Regions from separate parts of the Gordonia sp. C13 genome, predicted to be linked through region 2. Evidence: riboswitches for the same ligand, from Rfam matches in the RefSeq annotation. Region 2 holds a riboswitch; the other holds the start of a gene.
What was found. Region 2 has a riboswitch for cyclic di-AMP ahead of M1L58_RS22710 (C40 family peptidase). Riboswitches for the same ligand answer to the same signal wherever they lie in the genome.
Positions count from the first base shown of each region.

Region 1 (5,919 bases), on a different contig from region 2:
GTCGGCCCGGCTGACACCAAACGATGAGATCATCCCGCGCGGCGTGCTCGCAGCGCAGACCGCGCCGGAGAAGTTCCTGCAGTACCTGGGCTGACGCCGCGCGGCGTCGGGCTCAGTGCTCGACGAACGGAGCTCAGCTCTCGAGTTCGCGAGCGACCGCGCGAACGACCTCGGAGATCCGCTGCGCGGTCTTGCGGTCGGGGTAACGTCCCTTGCGCAGATCCGGCTGCACCTTGCCCTCGAGCAAGGTGATCAGATCGGCGACCATGCCGTGCAGCTCGTCGGGGGTGTGGCGCTTGGTCTCCTTGCGGGCGGCCTCGCGCACGTTCTTCGACACGCTCGGCGCGGGATCGAGAACCTTGACGCTCAGTGCCTGCGGCCCGCGGCGACCGGCAGCCATGCCGAACTCCACGCGCTGCCCCGGCTTGAGGGCCTCCACCCCGTCGGGCAGGGCGGACGAACGGACGTAGACGTCCTCACCGCTCTCCTGAGCGAGGAAGCCGAAGCCCTTGTCCGCGTCGTACCACTTCACCTTGCCGGTCGGCACTGTGCTCACCCTCATCTGTACGTCGTAGATCTCTAGCTGATCTGCCTGTCACAACAAAAGACGCCGTCACCCATCACACGACCCACGGCGGAAAGTCCGTATGGGCCCAGACGGATGCAAGGCGCCTGCTGCGCCCCATGGTAGCCAACACCCCACCCCGCGGTCACACCATTACCTCCGCCCTACCGGTCAGCCCCTCGCGCGGCGTCGCGCTCCCGGAGTGTGCATTACCGTGGACGACATGCAGAAGACGACGTCCCCGCGGTTGCTGCAGGCAGCCATGGTGATCTTCGCGATCGGACTCATCGCCCTCGTGGCCCTGTTCGTGACCCCGCTCGTCACCGACGGCGACACCGCACCGACCTTCGTCTACCTGTTGACCATGTGCGCACCGCTGGGTTTCCTCCTCGGCCTGGTGTACGCACTCCGTGCCGGACGCCGAGCCAGGTGAGGACCGTGACCGCGACCATCGACACCTCCCCAGAACTTGCCCCCGTCTCCGACGCCAAGGCCCTCCGGGCAGCGTTCAGCTGCTTCCCCAGCGGCGTCGTCGCGGTGTGTTGCCTTCAGGGTGAGGGAGATTCGACCACGCTGATCGGAATGGCGGCGAGCTCCTTCACCACCGTCTCTCTCGAGCCTCCACTGGTATCGGTCTGCGTCCAGAACACGTCGACGACGTGGCCGCAGATCCGTACCGCACCGGCCATCGGCGTGAGCGTCTTCGCCGGCGACCAGACCGATGTCTGCAAGCAACTCGCCGGTCCGTCGGAGCGACGGTTCGACGGCATCACGCCGCTGCGCACCGACGCCGGGGCGGTCTTCGTCCCCGACGCTGCCGCCCATCTGTCGTGCACCATTCACAACGAGATCCAGGCCGGTGATCACACCGTCGTGCTGCTGGAGATCAACACCTTGCGCGCCGACCCCACGGTCGAGCCGCTCGTGTTCCATGCCAGCACCTTCCGAGCTCTCGAGGCCCGCAAGGACCCGAACGCCACGTGATCCGCAGGACAGCGTGAGCACGGTAGGACTCGGGATCCCCACGCCACGGTCGATGACGGCCGGGGCGCCATCCGACGTGCCCACACGCGGGCCGCTGCGCGACACGTTCGGGCGGGTGGCGAAAGACCTGCGGGTCTCGGTGACCGACCGGTGCAATCTGCGCTGCACCTACTGCATGCCGGCCGAGGGACTCGACTGGATGCCCAACGACGCGGTGCTGAGCGCCGACGAGCTGATCCGCGTGCTGACGGTCGCGGTCCGGGACCTGGGGATCGAACGCATCCGCTTCACCGGCGGTGAGCCCCTGCTGCGTCGCGACCTCGAGCAGGTCATCGGCGCCGTGTCCGCCCTGCCCCAACGGCCCGAGATAGCGATGACCACCAACGGGCTGGGTCTCACCCGGCGGATCGACGGCCTCGTCGCCGCCGGACTGAACCGCATCAACATCTCCCTCGACACCATCGACCGCGAACGATTCGCCGAGATCACCCGGCGCGACCGGCTCGACGACGTGCTGGCCAGTCTCGCCGCCGCCAAGCGCGCGGGTCTCGACCCGGTCAAGGTCAACGCCGTGATCCCCGACCGTGCCGACCTCGACGCGATCCCGGACCTGCTCGCCTACTGCCTGGAACACGGCTACGAGCTGCGCATCATCGAACAGATGCCCCTCGACGCCGACCACGCCTGGCAGCGGACCCGGATGGTGACCGCCGACGAGATCCTCGCGACGCTGCGCACACGGTTCGATCTGCTGCCCGATCCCGCACCGCGCGGCAGCGCCCCGGCAGCCACCTGGATCGTCGACGGCCATCGGACGTCGCGGGGCCCGGCGAAGGTCGGCGTGATCGCCTCGGTCACCCGTCCGTTCTGCGGTGACTGCGACCGCACCCGGCTCACCGCCGACGGGTCACTGCGCAACTGCCTGTTCGCCTCGTCGGAGACCGATCTGCGCGCCGTGCTGCGCACGCTGCCCGACGACGAGGTCGACGCCGCCGTCGCCGCGCTGTGGCGCACCGACATGTGGCAGAAGGCTCCTGGACACGAGGTGAACGCCGCCGGCTTCGTCCAGCCGACGCGGCCGATGTCCGCCATCGGCGGATAGGCTCGGCCCCGATGAACCTCACCGTCCGCTTCTTCGCCGCTGCTCGCGCCGCCGCCGGTACCGAGTCGCGTGTCGTCGACATCGACCCCGCGACCACCCTCGCCCACCTCGAGTCGACGCTGTCTGCCGGCAACGCCGAACTCGCAAAGGTACTGGAGCGCTGCTCTTATCTCCGCGACGAGATCGCCTTCACTGACCGTTCACTCCAGCTCGGCACCTGCTCGACACTCGACGTCCTTCCCCCGTTCGCCGGTGGCTGACACCACAACCACCGTGTGACCTTAGTCACATAACGGCGCGGTAACGAGATGGCCACGGGAGCGCATCCGGCCCGATGAACTGCGATGACGCCGAAAGTTGGTCGGGAGACCAGGTTCTGAAGAAAAAATAAGTTGCGTACAAGCAGGTGAATCGGCCGATCGAACGACGTACTGTACGAAGCGACCTTCTCGAAGGTCACGGTAAGGAAACAGAACATACGTCCCGCCGGCCGCGCCGAGCCTCGCTCCGCCGGAGGGTACGACCGCACGAAATCTAGGAGCGAGGACGGGGGACCCAACCTCATCCCCTGAGACCGGGCACCACACCAGGTGTCCTAGGGGTTAAGTCCCAGGCGCAGAACCGTGATTAATAAATCCCGGTGACGCACTGGGGCCGAGCAACCTCTCGCTCGAACCCGACAGCTGACTTCGTAGGCGCGTGGAGAGAGGAATCGATCTATGTCCGGACGTCACCGCAAGCAGACGACCAGCTCGACCACCAAGACCTTCACCAAGGTCGCCCTCACCGGCGCCGTCCTCGGTGGCGGAGCCGCCCTTCTGGGCACCGGTACCGCGAACGCGGCAACCGATGCCGAATGGAACCAGGTCGCCCAGTGCGAGTCCGGCGGCAACTGGGCCATCAACACCGGCAACGGCTACCACGGCGGCCTGCAGTTCTCGCCGAGCACCTGGAGCGGCCACGGCGGCGGCGAGTTCGCCCCGACCGCCGAGCAGGCCACCCGCGAGGAGCAGATCGTCGTCGCCGAGCGCGTGCTCGCCTCGCAGGGCAAGGGCGCATGGCCCACCTGTGGCGTCGGCCTGTCGGGCCACACCCCGCGCACCGCTCCGAGCGATGTCCCGGCCCCGATCGTCAAGAAGCTCCAGGACGGCAACGGCAGCTTCAGCCTCGTCAAGGCTCCTGAGGCCAAGACCACCGACGACGTCGCCAAGCAGGTCACCTCGGTTCTCACCGACGCCGGTGTGAGCCCCGAGGTCGAGAACCTCTGGAACGCCGCCAAGAACAGTGGTGTCTCGCTGAGCCCGGAACAGATCAAGCTGTTCAACGACAACAAGCACCTGCTGCCCAACCCCTGACGAGTAGCAGCCCTTACCTGTAGCGGCTCGGACACAATCCGCAGCGCACAGAGGGACCCAGACGAAGGGCCCCGCACGATGACTGATCCGTGCGGGGCCCTTTTCCAATTCTCAGGTGGCTTCCGACAGCCCGGCGGCGTCGGAACCCAGGACCTGCAGTAGGGCGAGCGCCTCGGCGTCCGCCGAACCCGCCGGCGCACTGTAGAGAACCAGATGCTGGTCCCGCTCGGCGAGCTCCAGCGAATCGCAGTCGACCGTGATCTCTCCGACGACGGGATGCCGCAGGGTCTTCCGGAGCGTCGGTGCGGCCGCGACGTCGTGCTGGTCCCACAGCCGGGCGAACTGTGCGCTGCCTTCCCGCAGATCCTCGACGAGACCGACGACCGCCGGGTCCGATGGATAGCGGGTCGCCGCCAGCTGCAACCTCGCGACGACGTGGTGGCGGAACTCCGCGCCGTCGGAGATGCCGTACAGCGGCGCGGCGTCGTCGGTGAGGAACGCCCGGCGCGCGAGGTTGCGATCGGCCGGGCCGAGTTCGCCGAAGTCCTCCAGAAGCGCGGCCGCCAGGTCATTCCAGGCGAGAACCTCGAAGATCGCCGACATCACGAATCCCGCGGTCTGCGGCATGCGGTCCAGCAGTGCGACGATGCTCGGACGCACGTCCCGCCGGTGGAGGGCGGTTCGCAGTGGAGCTGTTCCGGCGAGCATGTGCAGATGGTCGGACTCCTCGTCGGTGAGCAGCAGCGCTCCGGCGATGCCGACGAGCACCTCTGCCGACGGCCGGGGCGCGCGGCCCTGCTCGAGCCGTACGTAGTACTCGGTCGAGATGTGCGCGAGCACCGCGACCTCTTCCCGCCTCAGCCCCGGAGTCCGACGCCGCGTACCGGCCGGCAGACCGACGTCCTCCGGCTGCAAACGCTCACGTCGACTCCGCAGGAACGAGGCGAGTCCGTGCTTGTCCATACCTCGAGTGTGCGTCCGATCGGCCGGCGGAGAGTAGTACAGCCTGTGCCTGAATGAGCTCACCCGCCACGGCCACGCTGAGTTCCATGACACACGACACCGATATCCGGTCCACCCCGTCCATCGGCCTGCTCACCGGCAAGGTCATCTTCGTCAGCGGCGCCAGCCGCGGAATCGGCGCCGCCGCAGCACATCTGTTCGCCCACGAGGGCGCCTCGGTCGTGCTCGGTGCGCGCGGCATCGATGCCCTCGAGCGGATCGTCGACGACATCCGGTCGACCGGCGGCACCGCCGACGCGGTGACTCTCGATCTGGCCGACGATGCAAGCGTCCACGCCGCGATCACCCGCGTCGAAGAACTGCACGGCCGCCTCGACGGCGCGTTCAACAACGGCGCCGTCGTCCAGGAGGTACCAGGTCCGCTGCAGGACACCACGGCAACCGACATCGACCGGCAGTTCGCGGTGAACTTCCGCTCGCACTGGATCGCGATGAACGCCGAAGCGGCGCTGATGCAGCGCAATGGGGGCGGCGCGATCGTGAACACCTCGAGCATCGGGTCGCGACGCGCCAACCCCGACCTTCCCGCCTACGGGGCGATGAAGCGCGCACTGAACAGCATCACCGAGACCGCGGCCGTCAGCTGGGCACGCGACGGCATCCGCGTCAACGGGCTCACACCCGGCGGCACCGCCACCGAGATGATCGACGAGTGGGAGGCGGCCAGCCCGGGGGTCTCCCGTTGGATCAGCGACTCCACTCCCCTCGGCCGGATGGCCGAGCCGCGCGAGATCGCCGAGGTCGCCGCGTTCCTGCTCAGCGACCGCGCCTCGTTCGTCACCGGCGCGATCGTGCCCGTCGACGGCGGCGCCGGGGCCTAGGTCTCTCGCTCCCTGAGGTGCGAGGAGCGCAGCGACGAGCCTCGAAGGGCTAAGCCGAGTTGATCCACT
Region 1 covers NZ_JALPSY010000021.1:47,754-53,672, forward strand. The annotation lists gene M1L58_RS16140 (DUF2771 family protein) at 1-94, shown strand, start outside; gene M1L58_RS16145 (cold-shock protein) at 134-547, opposite strand; gene M1L58_RS16150 (hypothetical protein) at 789-998, shown strand; gene M1L58_RS16155 (flavin reductase family protein) at 1,004-1,549, shown strand; gene moaA (GTP 3',8-cyclase MoaA) at 1,563-2,651, shown strand; gene M1L58_RS16165 (MoaD/ThiS family protein) at 2,663-2,911, shown strand; cyclic di-AMP (ydaO/yuaA leader) riboswitch at 3,166-3,365, shown strand; gene M1L58_RS16170 (transglycosylase family protein) at 3,371-4,006, shown strand; gene M1L58_RS16175 (helix-turn-helix domain-containing protein) at 4,118-4,969, opposite strand; gene M1L58_RS16180 (SDR family NAD(P)-dependent oxidoreductase) at 5,056-5,850, shown strand; gene M1L58_RS16185 (molybdenum cofactor biosynthesis protein MoaE) at 5,900-5,919, opposite strand, start outside.
Region 1: another riboswitch for cyclic di-AMP. It lies ahead of M1L58_RS16170 (transglycosylase family protein); the one in region 2 lies ahead of M1L58_RS22710 (C40 family peptidase).

Region 2 (5,919 bases):
GCCGACGCGAATCGACCTCGGGTGTACCGGCTGACGAAGGTGATCACGTCGGTGTGGCGACCGATGTGGCCCAGCACCTGACGTGCGACGGGGAGCATCGACCAGCCGACTTCGTGACCATGGGTGCTCGCGAGGATGCGCTGTGCACCAGCGCGCCGCATCGCGGGCGCTAGGACGGCCAGCGGCGCGGCCGCCCCGAACCAGACCGTCGAGATCTGCTCGCGCCGAACGATCTCCGCTGCACGCCGGGCGACAAACGGGGTCGGCAACATCAGCGTCGTGCGATGGCGGTACACCCGGTAGGGCGCCTCGGCGTCGAAGTCGATGTGCGATCGGCCGCGCCACCGCGGCGCGTAGACGACGATGTCCTCCGGCGGGAGCAGGTCGACCAGGTTCTGCAGGTAGGACTGGATCCCGCCCGGTCGGGGCGGAAAGTCGTTGGTGATCAACAGGGTTCGCGCCATCAGCCGACCTGCCCGTCGAGCCATTTACCCCATCCGGTGATGAGCTCGTCGCGGCTGACGCCGAGCGCGGCCCGGATGGCGGCGTCCTGACGAGTCGGATCGGCGGTCGCCGCGACCCCGAGATAGAACCTCTTCAGACGCGCCTCGTCGTAACGGTCGGCGATGTAGGCGGCCATCGACCATGCGCTCTGGTAGGCGAGCTGCGAGGTCTGCCCGTCAATCGCGAAGGCCACATCGTCGGGCAGCGCGGTCGGCGTGTTCCCCGCCCGAACCGCTTCGGTCAGATCGGGCGCGGCGTCGGCGAGACGCCGGTAGGTGCCCTTGCGGCCGACGTATTCGGCCACTCCCTCGGTGATCCAGAGCGGGGCGTCGAGAGCCGTTTGCGCACGGGCTGCGACGTGGGTGAGCTCGTGGCGCAGCACGACGTCGAGGGTCGGCGGGGCCAGATCGTCGGCGGCCGGGGTGAAGACCACACGCTGGCCGATGGCGGTACGCCGGGGAAAGTCCACCCGGCTGTAGACGGTCGCCGCGGCCGCCGCACCGATCGCGCCGCCGTCCTGCGTGACCAGGCCGGCGAACTCGTCCTGGTCGGAGGTGGTCACCAGCACGGCGCGTCGATCCCACGAATCCCCCCAGAAGGCGGTCACCGCGTCGACGGCGTCGGGCAGCAGCTCGGGCAGATTCGCCGCCGCCGCGCTGGTGCGGAGGTAGCGGGTGACCACCGACGTCCCACCTGCGGTGGCGACGTCGGAGACGGACAGTCCGGGCAGTTCCCACAGCTGGGTGGGGGTCGGCTCCTCGCCGAGTGCCGCGGTGTCCCCGACGAGCTTCCACTCGTCACCGTAGCGGGCGACCACGAACTGGGTCGTCACGACGACCTCGGGTTCGTCGACACCGGGTGCGCGTTCACCACCGAGGGCGTACCGCAGCTCTACCGGTGCCACCCAGGCGTCCGAACTGCCGTTCGCGTCAAGGCGACCCTGCACATCGGCGGGTACCAGCGTCTCGGCCTCCTCAGTAGGGGCCAGTTGGTAGCGGAAGCGTGCGAACTGCAGCGGGCCGCCGGAGTCGCCGCGTCCAGACGCCCGAGGAGTGAAGTTCTCGGCCGCGGTGACCCAGCGGCTTCTAAAGGCCGGGGTCGACGCATCGTCGAGCAACGACCCGATCTTCGGCACATCCCCCGACGTGATCGTCCCGGTCAGGTCGTCGAGCAGACGCGTCACACCCTCGGCGCGCTGTTGCTCGTAAGGGTTGGTCGGCGTCGAGGTCGTCGTGGAGGTGCCACCGGAGGTCGACCCGTCGGCCGTGGACGGCGCCTGGCCGCCGCATCCGGTGGTCACACCGACGAGCAGCACCACCGCGGACGCGAGCGTCGGGCGCCAACGCCCGCGGAGTGAAACCACCAGAGGAGTCTAGAACCGACGGCCGGAGTTGAACGGACCGGCCTCGTCGAGCGGGACGACCTTGACCGGGACACCGAAGGTCGAGGCGTGGATGACGTATCCGTCACCGACGTACATCCCGACGTGGTGGGCGTCCGGGTAGTAGATGACCAGGTCGCCCGCCTTGAGGTCCTCGCGGGACACCGGCTGACCGCCGGCCATCTGCGCCTCACTCGACCGCGGGATGGTCTTGCCGGCCTGCTTGTAGGCCCACACCATCAGACCCGAGCAGTCGAACGAGCTCGGACCGGTCGCACCCCACACGTACGGATCACCGATGCGCGTGAGGGCTGCCTGCACGGCGACGAGCGCGGCGGCGGTGCCCTTGGGGACGATCCGCGGGTCGAAGTCGAACTTCGGGCCGCGCAGGGCGGCGAGTTGCTTGCCGGTCATCGACTGGTAGATCGCGCGGATCTGGATCGCCTGCATCTGCAGGTCGGCCTGCTTGGTCTGAAGGTCTCCACGCACCCGTTCGGCGCGTGAGACGGCCTCCGACGCCGCGAGCGCGGTCTGGTCGGCGTCCTTCTTGGCGGCCGCGGTGCGGGCGCGGACCTTCTTGATGGCGGTCAGGTCGGAAGCGGCCTGCCGCGAGATCATGTCGAGTCCCGACATCTGGTCGAGCAGCGCCTGCGGCGAGTCGCTGACCATCACGGCGTAGAGCCCGCTGACACGGGCGCCCTGGTAGCTGGCGCGCACGATGGAGTCGACCCTGGCCTGGTAGGAGGCGAGCTGCTCACGGCTGATGTCGAGCTTGCGCTGGGCGTCGGCGGCGGCCCGCTTCGCCTGGGTGACGATCGAGCGCTGCTTGTCGTACTCGATCTTGGCGTTGTGCATCGCCTCGGTGGTCTTCTCGGCCTCGGTGCCGAGCTGCTTGTAGCGATCGAGAAGCTGATCGGCCGATCGCGCGGGCGCGGCCTGAGCCTGTCCGACACCGCCGGTCGTCAGCGGGACGACCGTCACCATCGCCGCCAGCAGACACAAGACGAGCATCACCGGGCCCGATCGAGCGCGAAGACGCGTCGCGTTCACTGGTCCCTCCCCGGAAAGCACGGTTCAGTCACTCCTCTACCGCTTCGTTCCTCCCCCGCGGACCACCCTGTCATCCCCCGATGGCCCCCGAGACCGGATCAGGCGGATCGCACAAAGCTCGCGACCCGCCCTCTCCTGATGCTCTTGTTCAGTTGGTATCAGTACCGCCGGATACCGGTGAGCTGCCATTCCTTGACGGCGTCGCGCTTCACGGGCGTGCCATAGGTCGAGGAGTGGACGAACTGTCCGTTTCCGACGTAGATGCCGGCATGGCCGCCACCGTTGAAGATCATCACATCGCCGGGCTTGGCCTCGCTGTAGGAGACCGCGCGACCGCCACCGAGCTGGCCGTAGCTGTCACGGGGGATGGTCTTGCCGGCCTGCTTGTACGACCAGTAGACGAGACCCGAGCAGTCGAAGGCGTTGGGGCCGGCCGAACCGTAGGAGTACGGCGAGCCGATCTTGCTCTCCGCAGCCTTGACGGCCTTCTGGCCGGCGGTCAGCTGGGGCTGCCCGAGGGGGGCGCCACCGTGCGGACGGAACTGCTGCGGGATCTGGTTCTGACCGATACCCGGGATGGTGAACTGGCCGACGTTGGGGATCTCGACCGTGGCAGCCGGCGACTTCTTCGCGACGGGCTTGGGCGCGGGGGCCGCTTCCGGAGCCTTCTTCTCACCGGGCAGGGCCGGGATCTCGAAGGTACCGAGCGGGGTCTCGACCGGGGCTGCGAGAGCAGGGCCGGCCGCGGCAGCGAGCGAACCGAGCGTGATCGATCCAGCGATCACCGCCTTCTTGGCAACCTTGCTCCCACGATTGGGCTGTTCCAAACGATGTTTGGGCACGAAGCGAGTTCTCCTTCAGTTTCTCCCTGTACCGCCGACCGAGTTAGCTGTCGGGTTCGGGCCGGAAGAGTGGCCCTACGCGTTTTTGGCACAGCCAGATCCCAGAAGGACACTGTTGCGCGTTGACGCGATTCACCCCGATCGGGACAGTCCTGCCTGGTCATGTCAGTGCTGACATACCCGGCCACGCTGCCCGAAGTAAGTGGTTCCCCGGTTCGCCCGTGAGGACGATTGAGCGGTGACTTTCGCGGACCACTTCTGTTGAAGCGGGACGCTCCGCAAAGGTCTCAGGAAGGTTACGAAATCGTCGGCGCTGTGTCCACTAGGCAACGGACACGCAATTCGCCACCGATTTTCAGCCTGCGCGGAGCTCGGTCGAGGACACGACCCGTAAAGGCGTCTGACGTGCAGTTTTCGTCGTTCTTGCAGATCGTGCAGCGGCACTGGTGACCATTGCAGCCGACTGGAGAACATCGATCGCGAGGTCCAGTTCCGCATCGTCGTCGAGGGCCTGCACCGTTACCGAAGCTCCACCTTCACCAGGTGCATCGTCCCAGTTCGGGCCGCCGAAAAGCACTGTCATCATGCACCCGTCACAGGCGACGGGGCGGGCCGGGCAGGTCGCGCAGTCAACATGCATCGTGTGATCTCCATCTCATCTGGCCGTCGGAGGGGTTTGAACTCCGAATCGGGCGGGTCACGGCGGGCAGATTCGGTGCCGTCGGCGCCGATCTCTCACTTCGAGGTGGAGACTAGGGGGCACCACCGACAAACTCGTTCGCACACTGTTCGACACATGCGTCACATCAGTAACAAGCGACGTCGACCAACACCCCATCCGCACTCCCCGACCCGAAACGGAACGGCCGATCGGGGTGTCACATCCGCGGTGTCGGTGCATCGAACTAGTGTTCGCCTCGTGACGCGCAGAGATGGTGGTGGTGCAGCCACAGGACAGGGGACGTCGGGACAACTGACCTTCGCCGACCTCGAGGCCGCCGACCAGGCGACCGACGGCGACGCCATCTCGAGCGAGTTCAGCGATCGCGCCCTGTTCGACACCACCCTCGTCGTCGTCGACCTCGAGACGACCGGTTCCAGCCCGACAGACGACCGCATCACCGAGATCGGTGCGGTGAAGATCCGCGGCGGCGAGGTGATCGGCGAGTTCGCCACCCTCGTCGATCCGGGCCGGGCCATCCCACCGCAGATCGTCACGCTCACCGGGATCACGACGGCGATGGTCACCGACGCACCCCGGATCGAATCCGTGCTGCCGGCGTTCCTCGAGTTCGCCCGCGGCTCGATCCTGGTCGCCCACAATGCGCGCTTCGACATGGGTTTCCTACGGCAGAACGCCCTCCGGCTCCACCTGGACTGGCCCTTCAGCCTGAGCCTCTGCACCGTGACGATGGCGCGGCGCATCCTGCCGCGCGACGAGGCGCCCACGGTCAAGCTCAGCGCCCTGGCCGAACTCTTCGACGTCTCCGTCCGGCCCACCCACCGGGCCCTGGACGACGCCCGCGCCACGGTCGAGGTCTTCCACCGTCTCCTCGAACGCGTCGGGAACCAGGGCATCTCGACGGTCGGAGAACTCACCTCGTATCTGCCGCGCACCGATCCCCGTCTGCGAGCCAAGCGTCAGATGGCCGACCGCGTGCCCGCGCGTCCGGGCGTCTATCTGTTCCGCGGGCCGTCGAACGAGGTCCTCTATGTCGGTACCGCGGTGGACCTCCGACGCCGCGTCCGTTCCTACTTCTCCGGCAGCGACCCCCGGCGCCGCATCACCGAGATGGTCTTGCTCGCCGAGCGCGTCGACGTCGTCGAGTGCTCCCATGCCCTGGAGGCGGCCGTCCGCGAGCTGCGGCTACTGGCGGCGCACGCGCCCGCCTACAACCGGCGGTCGAAGCAGCCCCACAGGGGATGGTGGGTGACGCTCACCGAGGAGCGTTTCCCCCGCCTCAAGGTGAGCCGCACGCCCACGGACGAGTCGATCGGCCCGGTGGGCAACCGCAACAATGCGGCGACGGTGGCCGACGTGATCGCCGCGGCCGCCGGACTCCGCACATGTACCAAACGCCACGGGGCCACCGGCTACCACTGGTGCCCCACGCCCGACGGCGTCCGCCAGCCCGGCGGATG
Region 2 covers NZ_JALPSY010000046.1:8,575-14,493, forward strand. The annotation lists gene M1L58_RS22695 (glycosyltransferase family 4 protein) at 1-464, opposite strand, end outside; gene M1L58_RS22700 (hypothetical protein) at 464-1,867, opposite strand; gene M1L58_RS22705 (C40 family peptidase) at 1,877-2,896, opposite strand; gene M1L58_RS22710 (C40 family peptidase) at 3,094-3,777, opposite strand; cyclic di-AMP (ydaO/yuaA leader) riboswitch at 3,795-4,025, opposite strand; gene M1L58_RS22715 (DEDD exonuclease domain-containing protein) at 4,697-5,919, shown strand, end outside.